2 regions of the Streptomyces sp. NPDC014733 genome follow, and region 1 is predicted to be linked to the other one. Evidence: riboswitches for the same ligand, from Rfam matches in the RefSeq annotation. Region 1 holds a riboswitch; the other holds the start of a gene.

Region 1 (7,162 bases):
GTGGTCGGCGCGCAGATGCTCGGCGGCGATGGCGCGGGCGATGGACCGGCCGTGGCGCGCACTGTGGTACGCCACCACATCGGCCTCGGCGATGACCCGGACGGCCTTCACGGTCATCAGGGACGGGTCTCCGGGGCCGAGCCCCACACCGTAGAGACGGCCCGGGGTGCGGGCGCCGGACTGCTGCTCGGGCACGCTCATTCCTCCTCGCTCGCCAGGGCGTTGACGGCGGCCGCGGCCATGGCGCTGCCGCCACGCCGTCCGCGCACCACCAGGTGCTCCAGGCCCGACGGATGGGCGGCCAGCGCCTCCTTGGACTCGGCGGCGCCGATGAAGCCGACGGGTATGCCGAGCACCGCGGCGGGCCGCGGCGCGCCCTCCTCGATCATCTCCAGGAGGCGGAAGAGCGCGGTCGGGGCGTTGCCGACGGCGACGACCGCACCGTCCAGCTTGTCCCGCCACAGCTCCAGCGCGGCGGCGCTGCGGGTGGTCCCCAACTCGGCGGCGAGCGCGGGCACCGACGGGTCGGCGAGGGTGCACACCACCTCGTTGCCGGCGGGCAGCCGCTTACGGGTGACGCCGCTGGCGACCATGTTGGCGTCGCACAGGACCGGCGCGCCGGCGCGCAGCGCGGCGCGTGCGCTCGCCACCACGCCGGGGGAGAAGGCGAGGTCGCGGACGAGGTCGACCATGCCGCAGGCGTGGATCATCCGGACCGCGACCCGGCTGACGTCGGCGGGCAGCCCCGCGAGGTCGGCCTCGGCGCGGATGGTGGCAAAGGACTGGCGGTAGATCGCCGCCCCGTCCTTCTCGTAGTCGAACACGGTGCCCTCGGTGTGGTGGATCGGTGGTGGGGTGGGGAAACGGGATACGGATGCGGGGTGCGGCACCAGGGGTGCGCGCCCTTGGGGCGGTGGTCCGGCGCGCGGCCCGGTGGCGGTCACGGCGCGGTGCCGGGGGCCGGCGGGCGCACCCGGTGGGCGACGGCGTCCGCGACCTGCCGCACGGTGGCGCCGGTCGCGAGCGGCTCGGGCGGCGCCCCCGGGCGGACCACGGTCACGTCGTAGCCGCCGTCGGTCGCCAGGACGTCGATCCAGGTGCCGTGCGGGTGGCCGCAGCGGCGCGCGCAGCCGGACCACTGCACCGGCAGCGCGGTGGCCCGCCCCAGGGCCGCGGCGACGGCGGACGCGTCGGCCCGTACGTCGGTCAGGGACTTGGCGCACCCGGGGCGCCCGGTGCAGGCGCCGAGCCGGTACCAGGGCGAGTCCGGGTCGGTGACCAGGCCCGCGTCCGCGCACTCCCGCAGCCGGTCCGCGGCCACCGGTGCGGTCAGCCCGGGGACGAGGACGCCGCGCCACGGGGTCAGCCGGAGCGTGCCGTCCCCTTCGGCGGCGGTACGGGCCAGGAGGCGCCACTGTGCGCCGGTCAGCCGCCCCAGCGGCGCCGGGACGCTCAGCGCACGGCGTCCGCCGGGTCCTTCGACGAGGCCGGGCGGCGGGGTGCCGGCACCCCGCCGCGGCCGGGCCGGGACCTCGCCGGACGGAACGTACGCGGCGGGGATCCCGGCGGCGCGCAGCCGCTCGCCGACGGCGCGCACGGTCGGCGCCGCGCCCCCCGGCAGATCCCGGAACCGCCAGGCGCCGCTGCCGCTCGCCTCGACCGCGTCCAGGAAGGCACGGGCGGCACCGAGCGCGGCACGGGCGGCATCGGCACCCGCGATCCGGAGGGCCGGGCCGGGACCGTCGCCGGAGCCGGACCCGTCGCCGGGGTCGCCGGTCCCGCCGAGGAGGAGGAGCGCGGACGCCTCCGGCGCCGCGGCTGCCGGGCCGCCCGGCGCCGCCGGTTCTGCGACCAAGGTCACATCGCCGCCCAGGCCCGCCACATCGCCGCGGCCGTCGTCCAGGACGAAGAGGAAGCGGCCCGAAAGCCGCGTCGTCCACTCCTGTCCGCAGAGCAGTCCGTCCAGCTCACGGGCCCAGCGCCGCACGTCGGCCGGGGTGTGGCGGTCGATTCCGGCGAGCGGTGAGGCGACGAGGTTGCGGACGCGTTCATGGCGGACGGAGGGCAGCAGACCGGCATCGGTCAGCAGCGCGGCCAGCGCGCCGCCGCAGCCGTCGCCGAGGCCGCGCAGCTCCGCGTTGCCGCGCGAGGTGAGGGAGATCCCGCCGTCCCCGAACCGCTCCGCCGCATCCCCCAACGCCCGTGCCTGACGCCCGGTCAACTCCCCTGCGGGCAGCCGGACACGGGCCAGCGCGCCGTCCGCCGCCGCGTGCAGCCGCAGCGCGCCCGGGCAGGCGTCACCGCGCTCGCGCAGCGGTGGCTGGGCCCCGGGGGGCCGGTTCGAGGGGGAGGGCGGCATGGCCGCGAGCATACCGACGCGCCACCGGGGACGACGGTGCCCCGGGCCCCGCCCCGGGCGCCCCGGCGAACCCCCGCGCCCCTGGACGGACACCCCGGAACCGCCCCTCGTACCGCCCCTGATCCGCCCTCGCCGGATCCCTGAGCCGGCCCCCGTACGGGCACCCCGTAGGGGGCCGCGCGCCCCGGACGATCCCCGCGTCGCCCCCGTACGGGCACCCCGTACGGGGTCCGGCTCAGGGGCCCGCCCCGGTCACCTCCCGGGGGCGGGCCCCGCCTGCCACGGCGCCGGTATCCGCCACGGCGCCGGTACCCACCGCGCACCTCGCCACCAAGCCCCCCTCCCCACCGCCCCGACCAGCCCTTACCATTCACTTCGGTGGGTCAGCCGGCCCGCCGACGCCGGAGACGGCGACGAGGGCTTTCCCGACCACGGGGCAGCTCTCAGGGAGGAAGCCCGGTGCGAATCCGGCGCGGTCCCGCCACTGTGAGCCCGGCAGCTGCCGGGTGAGTCAGGAACTCCCGCCGTCCAACGAACCACCCGGGGCGCGGATACCCCGAGGAAGGCTCTGCGCTCGCATGCTTCTGCTGCTGTCGACCTCCGACACCGATCTCCTCAGCGCCCGCGCCGCCGGCGGCCCCGTGCCGTTCCGGCTCGCCAACCCGGCCCGCCTCGACCTCGCCGAACTCCCCGCGCTGCTCGACGGTGTCGACCTCGTCGTGGTCCGCCTCCTCGGCGGCATCCGCGCCTGGGAGGAGGGCCTGAACCTCCTCCTCGCCGAGGACCAGCACCGCCCCGTCGTCGTCCTCTCCGGCGAACAGGCCCCCGACGCCCAGCTGATGGAGGCGTCCACCGTTCCGGTCGGCACCGCCGCCGAGGCGCACGCCTACCTCGCGCACGGCGGGCCCGAGAACCTCGGCCGCCTCGCCCGCTTCCTCTCCGACACCGTCCTGCTGACCGGCCACGGCTTCGAACCGCCGCAGCCCGCGCCGACCTGGGGCGAGCTGGAGCGGCCCGCGGCCCGTACGGACATCGACGGCCCGCTCGTCCCGGTGCTCTACTACCGCGCCCACCACATGAGCGGCAACACCGGCTTCGTCGACGCGCTCTGCACCAAGATCGAGGAGGCCGGGGGCCGCCCGCTGCCGCTCTTCGTCGCCTCGCTGCGCGCACCCGAGCCCGAGCTGATCGACGCGCTGCGCCCGGCCGACGCCATCGTCACCACCGTCCTCGCCGCGGGCGGCACCAAGCCGGCCGAGGCGTCCGCCGGCGGCGACGACGAGTCCTGGGACGCGGGCGCGCTCGCCGCCCTGGACGTGCCGATCCTCCAGGCACTCTGCCTGACGGGTAACCGCGCCGCCTGGGAGGAGAACGACGAGGGCCTCTCGCCGCTGGACGCCGCCACCCAGATCGCCGTACCCGAGTTCGACGGCCGCCTGATCACCGTCCCGTTCTCCTTCAAGGAGATCGACGAGGACGGTCTGCCGACGTACGCCGCCGACCCCGAGCGCGCCGCCCGCGTCGCCGGGATCGCCGTCCGCCACGCCCGCCTGCGCCACATCCCGGCGAAGGACAAGAAGCTGGCACTGGTCCTCTCCGCGTACCCCACCAAGCACTCCCGCATCGGCAACGCCGTCGGCCTCGACACCCCCGCCTCCGCCGTCGCCCTCCTGCGCCGCCTGCGTGAGGAGGGCTACGACTTCGGTGACGAGGACGTACCGGGTCTCGCCTCCGGTGACGGCGACGAGCTGATCTACGCCCTCATCGAGGCGGGCGGCCACGACCAGGAGTGGCTGACCGAGGAACAGCTCGCCAAGAACCCGGTCCGGATCCCCGCCGCCGACTACAAGCGCTGGTACGCCACGCTCCCCCAGGAGCTGCGCGACTCCGTCGAGCAGCACTGGGGCCCGCCGCCCGGCGAGATGTTCCTCGACCGCTCCCGCAACCCGGAGGGCGACATCGTCCTCGCCGCCCTGCGCCGCGGCAACCTGCTGATCCTCATCCAGCCGCCGCGCGGCTTCGGCGAGAACCCGATCGCGATCTACCACGACCCCGATCTGCCGCCGTCCCACCACTACCTGGCCGCCTACCGCTGGATCGCCGCCTCCGCCGACGACGGCGGCTTCGGCGCCGACGCGATGATCCACCTCGGCAAGCACGGCAACCTGGAGTGGCTGCCCGGCAAGAACGCGGGCCTCTCCGCCGCCTGCGGCCCGGACGCCGCCCTCGGCGACCTGCCGCTGATCTACCCGTTCCTCGTCAACGACCCCGGCGAGGGCACCCAGGCCAAGCGCCGCGTCCACGCCACCCTCGTCGACCACCTCGTCCCGCCGATGGCACGCGCCGACTCGTACGGCGACATCGCCCGCCTGGAACAACTCCTCGACGAATACGCGCAGATCAGCGCCATGGACCCGGCGAAGCTCCCGGCGATCCGCGCGCAGATCTGGACCCTCATCCAGGCCGCCAGGCTCGACCACGACCTCGGCCTTGAGGCCCGCCCCGACGACGACGGCTTCGACGATTTCCTGCTGCACGTCGACGGCTGGCTCTGCGAGGTCAAGGACGCCCAGATCCGTGACGGTCTGCACGTCCTGGGCGCCGCCCCGACCGGTGAGGCGCGCGTCAACCTCGTCCTCGCGATCCTCCGCGCCCGCCAGATCTGGGGCGGTACGTCCGCGCTGCCCGGGCTGCGGGAGGCGCTGGGCCTGGACGAGTCCGCCGCGACCCGCACCGCCGCCGACGACGCGGAGGAGCGCGCCCGCGCCCTCGTCCAGGCGATGGAGGCCGCCGGCTGGGCGCCGTCCGCCGTCGCCGAGGTGGCCGCCGGGCAGCCCGAACAGGTCGCCGCGATCCTCGGCTTCGCCGCCCGCGAGGTCGTCCCGCGCCTCGCCGGGACCACCACCGAGATCGACCACGCCGTCCACGCCCTGAACGGCGGCTTCGTCCCCGCGGGCCCGTCCGGCTCCCCGCTGCGCGGCCTGGTCAACGTCCTGCCGACCGGCCGCAACTTCTACTCCGTCGACCCCAAGGCCGTCCCGTCCCGCCTCGCCTGGGAGACCGGCCAGGCGCTCGCCGACTCCCTCCTGGAGCGCTACCGCGCCGACAACGGCGAGTGGCCCACCTCCGTCGGCCTCTCCCTCTGGGGCACCAGCGCCATGCGCACCTCCGGGGACGACGTCGCCGAGGCCCTCGCGCTGCTCGGCGTCCGCCCCGTCTGGGACGACGCCTCCCGCCGCGTCACCGGCCTGGAGCCCATCCCCCCGGCGGAGCTGGGCCGCCCCCGCATCGACGTCACCCTCCGCATCTCCGGCTTCTTCCGCGACGCGTTCCCGCACGTCATCGGTCTGCTCGACGATGCGGTACGGCTCGCCGCCGGGCTGGACGAGCCCGCCGCCGACAACTACATCCGCGCGCACGCCCAGGCCGACCTCGCCGCCCACGGCGACGAACGCCGCGCCACCACCCGTATCTTCGGCTCCCGACCCGGCACCTACGGCGCGGGCCTGCTCCAGCTCATCGACTCCCGCGACTGGCGCACCGACGCCGACCTCGCCGAGGTCTACACCGTCTGGGGCGGCTACGCGTACGGCCGTGGCCTGGAGGGCCGCCCGGCGCGCGACGAGATGGAAACCGCGTACAAGCGCATCGCCGTCGCCGCGAAGAACACCGACACCCGCGAACACGACATCGCCGACTCCGACGACTACTTCCAGTACCACGGCGGCATGGTCGCCACCGTGAAGGCGCTCAAGGGCACCGCCCCCGAGGCGTACATCGGCGACTCCACCCGCCCGGAGACGATCCGCACCCGCTCCCTCGTCGAGGAGACGTCCCGCGTCTTCCGCGCCCGCGTCGTCAACCCGCGCTGGATCGAGGCGATGCGCCGCCACGGCTACAAGGGCGCCTTCGAACTCGCCGCCACCGTCGACTACCTCTTCGGCTACGACGCGACCACCGGCGTCGTCGCCGACTGGATGTACGACAAGCTCGCCCAGACCTACGTCCTCGACCCCGAGAACCGCGCCTTCCTCCAAGAGGCCAACCCCTGGGCCCTCCACGGCATCGCCGAACGCCTCCTGGAGGCGGAGTCGCGAGGCATGTGGGAGAAGCCGGACGCGGAGACCCTGGCCGCGCTGCGGGAGGCGTTCCTGGAGACGGAGGGGGAGCTGGAGGGGGAGGAGTGAGCGGCGCGCCGCTGCCCTGGGTGCGCCGCTCGGCTGCCGCCCCTGCCTTCGGCTGACCGGCACCGTCATCCACTTCTTCCCCCTGAGGACTCACCATGCGGGTTTCCCGAGCGGCCACGCACCCGCCGGCCGCGCCCCGAGCTCCCCGCCGAAGGTTCGCCGCGCTGAACCGGGCGTTCGCGTCCCTGGTGATCTTCGCGGGCTTCGGCGTCACCGCCTTCGGGCTGGTAAGCGTCGCCGCGTCGCTCGGGTACGTGGGGACGCCGGGCACGTTGACGGTCCAGGGGTGCCGGGAGGTGAAGGGACGGTCCCACGGACAGAATTGCTTCGGCCCGCTGCACGCCGTGGACGGAAGGCTTCTGTAGCGGCCGCCGGCTCAGGGAGCTGCTCCGGCCGGGCCGGCGCCCGACGGGGCGCGCGGGCAGGTGCTCCCTCAGCTCTCTGCCCGCAGCCTCGCCCAAGCCGCCGCGCCGTCCCGCAGGCTCTCCGTGATCGGGTTCGGGTACTCCGTCGCGAGGGCCTGCCAGTAGCCGGAGAGGGCGGTGGCGAAGAGGTCGAGGGAGCGCCGCGGGGCGGTGGACCAGGACGGGACCTCGGCGGCCCACTGTTCGGCCTG
Region 2 (7,162 bases), on a different contig from region 1:
CCGTCCCCGGAGGCCGTCGGGATGCTCGGGGACTTCGCCGACCTCGCGACCACGTTGGACCGTGTCGTCGCCGACGGCTGGACGCCCGTGGACGGCCACATCAGCACCCGCCAGGAGCTGGACGCCTACGAGTGGGCCTGCTGGGGCACGCTCGCCGCCTGGGCGCTGGACCACCCCGACGACCCCGGCAGCGCGGAGGCGCTCGCCACCGCGCACCTCCGCCGCTCCGAGTGGCTGCGCGCCTACCGGGACACCTGGGGTTTCCTCACGCTGGTCCTGCGGCGGACCCCGGACGGCCGCTGAAACCGCGGCACGCCCGGCCCGGCGGGGTGCCAACGCGCCGCCGGGCCGGTGGCCGTGGACCTGCCGGGTGCGGCGGCGAACCGTAGCCTGGGGGAAACGGCGCCGGGCGGCGCGGAGTGCGCGGCCGTCCGTGCGCGTTCCGCGTGCGCGTCGCGGGCACGGTGCGACGCCGCCCTGGACGGAGGATCGTGACGCGATGACGAATCTGGCGATCATCAGCGGGGGCCTGCGGGAGCCGTCCTCGACCCGGCTGCTCGCCGACCGGCTGGAGGCCGCGGTCCGCGCCGCGCTGGAGGACCGGGGGCAGGACGTCGACTCGTCGTTCGTGGAGCTGCGGCCGCTGGGCCGGGCGATCACGGACGCGATGCTGTCCGGTTTCCCCACCGGCCCGCTGGAGGAGGCGTTCGAGACGGTGGCGCGGGCCGACGGGGTGATCGCGGTGACGCCCGCCTTCAACGCCTCGTTCAGCGGACTCTTCAAGTCCTTCTTCGACGTGCTGCCGGAGGGGACGCTCGACGACATGCCGGTGCTCATGGCCGCCACCGGCGGTACGGAACGGCATTCGCTGGTGCTGGAGCACGCGATGCGGCCGATGTTCTCCTATCTGCACGCCGTCGTCTCACCCCGCGGTGTCTACGCCGCGACCAGCGATTTCGGCGCGGACACCGCCCAGCAGGGCACGGCGCTGCGCAACCGGGTCGAGGCCGCGGCGGCGGACTACGCCCGGCTGGTCCAGGGCTGCGGGGCGCGGGTGCGGCGCGACGAGTTCGAGGACGTCGTCCCGATGGAGCAGTTGCTGGGCGGCGGGGCGGCTTCCTGACGGACCGGCCGCCCGCGGCGCGGGGGGGGCCGGTCCGTACGTGCCGGGTGGTCTCGCTACGTGGCCTCCGGGCCGGCGCCGGGGTCCGCCTCCCGGGCCGCGACGGCCGGGTGGCGGGGTGCCGAGTCGGGTACCCCGGCCGGGCGGAGGGCCGCGAATTCCTTGCGGAGGACGGGGACGACCTCACCGCCGAGCAGATCGAGCTGTTCCAGGACGGTCTTCAGCGGCAATCCGGCGTGGTCCATCAGGAACAGCTGACGCTGGTAGTCGCCGACGGCGTCGCGGAAGCCGAGGGTCCGCTCGATGACCTGCTGCGGTGAGCCGACGGTCAGCGGCGTCTGCTCCGTGAACTCCTCCAGGGAAGGACCGTGCCCGTAGACCGGCGCGTTGTCGAAGTACGGGCGGAACTCACGGACCGCGTCCTGGGAGTTGGCGCGCAGGAACGCCTGGCCGCCGAGGCCGACGATGGCCTGGTCGGGGGCGCCGTGGCCGTGGTGGGTGAAGCGCTGCCGGTAGAGGCGGATCATCCGCTGGGTGTGGGACATGGGCCAGAAGATGTTGTTGTGGAAGAAGCCGTCGCCGTAGTACGCGGCCTGTTCCGCGATCTCCGGGGAGCGGATCGAACCGTGCCAGACGAACGGGGGAACGCCGTCCAGCGGCCGGGGCGTGGCGGTGAAGCCCTGCAGCGGACCGCGGAACTTGCCCTCCCAGTCGACCACGTCCTCCCGCCAGAGCCGGTGCAGCAGCGCGTAGTTCTCGATGGCGAGCGGGATGCCCTGGCGGATGTCCTGGCCGAACCAGGGGTAGACGGGCCCGGTGTTGCCGCGGCCCAGCATCAGGTCGACGCGGCCGTCGGCTAGGTGCTGGAGGTAGGCGAAGTCCTCGGCGATCTTCACGGGGTCGTTGGTGGTGATCAGCGTGGTGGAGGTGGACAGGACGATCCGTTCGGTGCGGGCCGCCAGATACCCGAGGAGGGTGGTGGGCGACGACGGTACGAACGGCGGATTGTGGTGCTCGCCGGTGGCGAACACGTCCAGACCGACCTCCTCGGCCTTGGCCGCGATGGCGAGCGTGGCCTTGATGCGCTCGTGCTCGCTCGGCGTACGGCCGGTGGTCGGGTCGGTCGTCACATCGCCGACGGTGAAGATGCCGAACTCCATGGTGACCGCCTCGCTCGGTTGCGTACTCAGGGTGCGGCCGCCCGCCCCGGTACTGCGGGACGACCGGCCGCCCGGTCTCCGGGACCGTCCGGACACCGGCCCTCGGCCCGGCCGGTCCCGGCCTCCGTGCCACCGGGCCCACGCCACAGCCAGGGTGTCATGCCACCCGTACGGCGGCATTCCGGGCCGGAGCGGGCGGCGAGCGCGGACCGGTCGCGGCGCCCGGGCGCGCTTTCCCGTCCGCTCCCCCGCACGGCGCGCCGTGCGGTGCGGGAGACTCGGCCCATGCTGACAGTGGGTTCCGTGGTGTTGGGGGTCTCGGACGTGCGCCGGGCCGCGGCGTTCTGGGGCGAGGCGCTGGGATACGTCCCCCGCGAGGAGATCGAGGACGACTGGGCGGTCCTCGTACCGGCCGCCGGGCACGGTGTGCAGGTGGCGCTGGGCCGGAGCGTGACGCCGGTCCAGGAGCGGCCGCGGGTCCATCTGGACCTCTACGCCGGGGACGCCGCCGACCAGGCCGCCGAGGTCGAACGGCTGGTGGGGCTGGGCGCCCGGCGGGTGGCGTGGGACCTCGCGCCGGACGACGCCGACTTCGTCGTCCTCGCCGACCCGGAGGGCAACCGCTTCTGCGTCATCGACACCGGGCGGCACTGAGCAGGACCGGCGGGCCGGTACCCGCACCGGCCCGCCCCGCCGGGAAGCCCCGGCGCACCCCGCCCCTCCCCCGCCACCGGGCACGGCACGGAGGCGCCCGCACGGGGGGGGCGGGGGCGGAGGGGCGGGAGACGCGCGGGCGGTTTCCCCGCCCTCGCGCTTTTCATGCGGGCGAGGGGCGTGTCCCACCTCACCGTCCGGAGGGCGGACGCACCGCCACCGCGGCGCCGGTCGGCCCGTAGGGTGGCCGGTGCAGCTGGTTCGCCCCGTCCGCCAGGCGGGTCGTCGTAAGAGGGAACCCGGTGGGAATCCGGGACTGCCCCGCAGCGGTGAGCGGGAACGACCGCCGTCATACGCACTGGGTCCGCAGGGCCCGGGAAGCGACGGCCAGTAGGTGTCCTCCTCCGAAGGACGTGCCCGCGAGTCCGAAGACCTGCCACCTGCCCGGGTGCGCACCCCGCGTGCCCGGACATCCCGGTGACCTCGTGGGCGGGTCGGCGTACACACACCAGGCGGAGGACCGCGCGGTCGTTTCCGTCCGGTCCGTCACCCCTTCGCGCTCCGTCCCGTCGCCGGGATCTCAGGGATTCATCTCGCGAAGGAGATCTCCGTGACCACCGAGTCCGCAGCCGCGGGAGCACGGGCCACCGTGTACGGCTACCCCCGTCAGGGGCAGAACCGGGAACTGAAGAAGGCCGTCGAGGGGTACTGGAAGGGCCGCGTCACCGCCGACGCGCTGCGCGCCACCGCCGCCGAGCTGCGTCGCACCCACTGGCAGCAGCTGGCCGACGCCGGTATCGGCACGGTCCCGACCGGCGACTTCTCGTACTACGACCATGTCCTCGACACCACCGTCATGGTGGGTGCGATCCCCGAGCGGCACCGCGAGGCCGTCGCCGCCGGCGCTTCCCCGCATTCCCCGCTCCGCCCGGACCCGGGATGCCCCCTTGACGTCTACTTCGCCATGGCGCGCGGTACGCAGGACGTCGCGCCGCTGGAGATGACCAAGTGGTTCGACACCAACTACCACTACCTGGTGCCCGAGCTGGGTCCGAACACGGTGTTCACGGCCGACTCCGGCAAGCAGGTGGGCGAGCTGACGGAGGCCCTGGCGCTGGGGCTGACGGCCCGTCCGGTGCTGGTGGGCCCGGTCACCTACCTCCTGCTGGCGAAGCCCGCCCCCGGGGTGGCCGCGGACTTCGACCCGCTGACGCTGCTGGACCGGCTGCTGCCGGTCTACGCCGAGGTCCTGGCCGATCTGCGGGCCGCCGGTGCCGGTTGGGTACAGCTGGACGAGCCTGCGCTGGTGGCGGACCGTACGCCCGCCGAACTGAACGCCGCCGCCCGCGCCTACCGTGCGCTGGGCGCCCTCACCGACCGGCCGAAGCTCCTCGTCGCCTCCTACTTCGACCGGCTCGGCGACGCGCTGCCGGTGCTGGCGAAGGCGCCGGTGGACGGGCTGGCACTGGACTTCACCGGGCCCGCCGCCGCCAACCTCGACGCGCTCGCCGCCGTCGGCGGGCTGCCCGGCAAGCGGCTGGTGGCCGGGGTCGTCGACGGCCGCAACATCTGGGTCAACGATCTGACCGCGTCGCTGACCACCCTCGGCACGCTGCTGGGGCTCGCCGACCGGGTCGACGTCGCGGCCTCCTGCTCGCTGCTGCACGTCCCCCTCGACACCACCGCCGAGCGGGACATCGACCCGCAGGTCCTGCGCTGGCTCGCCTTCGCCCGCCAGAAGGCCGCCGAGGTCGTCACCCTCGCCGAGGGCCTGGCGCGCGGCACCGGCGCGATCGCCGCCGAACTGGTCGCCAACAAGGCCGACCTGGCGTCCCGGGCGCGCTCCCCCCTCACCCGTGACCCGGTGGTCCGCGCCCGCGCCGCCGCCGTCACCGACGCGGACGCCCGCCGCTCGGAGCCGTACGCCGAGCGGGCCGCCGCCCAACGCGCCCACCTGGGACTGCCGCTGCTGCCGACGACGACCATCGGCTCGTTCCCGCAGACCACCGAGGTGCGCACCGCGCGGGCCGACCTGCGGGCCGGGCGGATCGGCACCGAAGGGTACGAGGAGCGGATCCGCACCGAGATCCGCGAGGTGCTGGCCTTCCAGGAGAAGGCCGGGCTGGACGTCCTGGTGCACGGCGAGCCCGAGCGCAACGACATGGTCCAGTACTTCGCCGAGCAGCTGACCGGCTACCTCGCCACGCGGCACGGATGGGTCCAGTCGTACGGCACCCGCTACGTCCGGCCGCCGATCCTGGCCGGCGACGTCTCCCGCCCCGGGCCGATGACGGTGCGCTGGACGACGTATGCGCAGTCCTGCACCGAGCGGCCCGTCAAGGGGATGCTGACCGGTCCGGTGACCATGCTGGCCTGGTCGTTCGTCCGCGACGACCAGCCGCTGGGCGACACCGCACGCCAGGTCGCGCTGGCGCTGCGCGACGAGGTCGGGGACCTGGAGGCAGCCGGTACGCCGGTCATCCAGGTGGACGAACCGGCGCTGCGCGAGACGCTGCCGCTGCGCGCCGCCGGCCGCGCCGGGTACCTGTCCTGGGCCACGGAGGCGTTCCGCCTCACCACCGGCGGGGTCCGTCCGGACACCCAGATCCACACGCACATGTGCTACGCCGAGTTCGGCGACATCGTGCAGGCCATCGACGATCTGGACGCCGACGTCATCAGCCTGGAGGCGGCCCGCTCCCACATGCAGGTCGCCCGCGAACTCGCCGCCCACGGCTACCCCCGCGAGGCGGGGCCGGGTGTCTACGACATCCACTCCCCGCGCGTACCGAGCGCCGAGGAGGCCGCCGCACTACTGCGGACCGGCCTCAAGGCGATCCCCGCCGAGCGCCTGTGGGTCAACCCCGACTGCGGCCTGAAGACCCGCGGCTGGGCCGAGACCCGCGCCTCCCTGGAGAACCTGGTCACCGCGGCCCGCACCGTCCGCGGTGAACTGGACGCCCTCTGACCGGGCAGGCCCGAGCGAACCCGAGGGGCCGGGACGCTTGCGGGTGTCCCGGCCCTGGTGGGTTACGGGAGGGGAGGGGGCGGGGTGCGGGCGGCCCGGGCCAGCAGGCCGGCGGCGCGCTCGATGTCGCTCCCGGTCGTGGTGCGGCCGACGCCGAGCCGCAGGGTGGCGCGGGCCTGCTCGCGGGTCAGCCCGATCGCGGTGAGGACGTGGGAGGGTTCGCCGCTGCCGGTGTTGCAGGCGGAGCCGGTGGCCGCGGCGACACCCGGTACACGGTCGAGGAGCTCGGCGGCCTCGGTGCCCGGCAGGGTGAGACTGAGGTTTCCGGGGAGTCTGCGGTGCGGATGTCCGTTGACGACGGCGCCGGGGATCGCTTCCAGGAGGCTGCGCTGCAGGCGGTCGCGCAACGCCCGGACATGGGACGGAGGCGGCAGCACACCGGCGGTGACGAGCTGGGCCGCGGCGCCGAAACCGACGAGTGCGGGGACATCCGGGGTGCCCGCCCGCAGCCCGCGTTCCTGCCCGCCACCGGTCAGCAGGCCGGTGACGCGGAGACCGTCGCGTACGTAGAGCGCTCCGCCCCCCTTGGGGCCGTGGAGTTTGTGCGCGGAAAGCGAGGCGAGATCGACGCCGAGGCCGGTGACGTCCAGCAGCTGCCAACCGGCGCTCTGGGCCGCGTCGGTGTGCAGGGCGATGCGCCGCGGTGCCGTGATTCCGGCGATGTCCGTGAGGTCCTGAAGTGTGCCGATCTCGTTGTTGGCATGCATCACCGACACCAGGACGGTGTCCCGTGTGAGAGCCGCCGCGATGTCCGCGGGGTCGACGCGGCCGTGGCGGTCGACGCCGACGCGGGTGAGCGTGTATCCGTGGTGGTCGACCAGCCGGTGGCAGGCGCCGAGGACCGCGCGGTGCTCCACCGCGGTGGTGACGACATGACCGCCGTACGGACGGGAGGCCAAGGCGGTTCCGATGATCGCGAGGTGGTCGGCCTCGGTGGCGCCGGAGGTGAAGACGATCTCGCGCTCGCTGCCGGCCCCGATCAACTCGGCGACGCGGCGGCGGGCGGTGCGGACGGCCCGCGCGGCGTCGCGTCCGAGGGCGTGCGGGCTGGAGGGGTTGCCGTACCCGCCGGTGAGGAACGGCAGCATCGCCTCCAGCACGCGCGGATCCAGGGGCGTGGTCGCCTGGTGGTCGAGGTAGATCGGTTCGGTGGTCACGCGATCCGCTCCTCGTCCCGGTCGGCCGGGGCCGTCGCGG

The links. A riboswitch is a leader RNA that binds a small molecule or an ion and turns the genes downstream of it on or off. The one in region 1 is predicted to bind cobalamin.
Region 2: another riboswitch for cobalamin. It lies ahead of metE (5-methyltetrahydropteroyltriglutamate--homocysteine S-methyltransferase); the one in region 1 lies ahead of cobN (cobaltochelatase subunit CobN).

What each region holds. Positions count from the first base shown of each region.
Region 1 covers NZ_JBIBYO010000019.1:39,727-46,888, reverse strand. The annotation lists gene ACF1BH_RS28795 (precorrin-2 C(20)-methyltransferase) at 1-201, opposite strand, end outside; gene ACF1BH_RS28790 (precorrin-8X methylmutase) at 198-824, opposite strand; gene cobG (precorrin-3B synthase) at 941-2,359, opposite strand; cobalamin riboswitch at 2,774-2,901, shown strand; gene cobN (cobaltochelatase subunit CobN) at 2,938-6,546, shown strand; gene ACF1BH_RS28775 (aminoglycoside phosphotransferase) at 6,980-7,162, opposite strand, start outside.
Region 2 covers NZ_JBIBYO010000004.1:106,611-113,772, forward strand. The annotation lists gene ACF1BH_RS11865 (SAM-dependent methyltransferase) at 1-303, shown strand, start outside; gene ACF1BH_RS11870 (FMN reductase) at 500-1,123, shown strand; gene ACF1BH_RS11875 (LLM class flavin-dependent oxidoreductase) at 1,180-2,283, opposite strand; gene ACF1BH_RS11880 (VOC family protein) at 2,569-2,937, shown strand; cobalamin riboswitch at 3,226-3,372, shown strand; gene metE (5-methyltetrahydropteroyltriglutamate--homocysteine S-methyltransferase) at 3,548-5,905, shown strand; gene ACF1BH_RS11890 (cysteine desulfurase family protein) at 5,968-7,122, opposite strand; gene ACF1BH_RS11895 (hypothetical protein) at 7,119-7,162, opposite strand, start outside.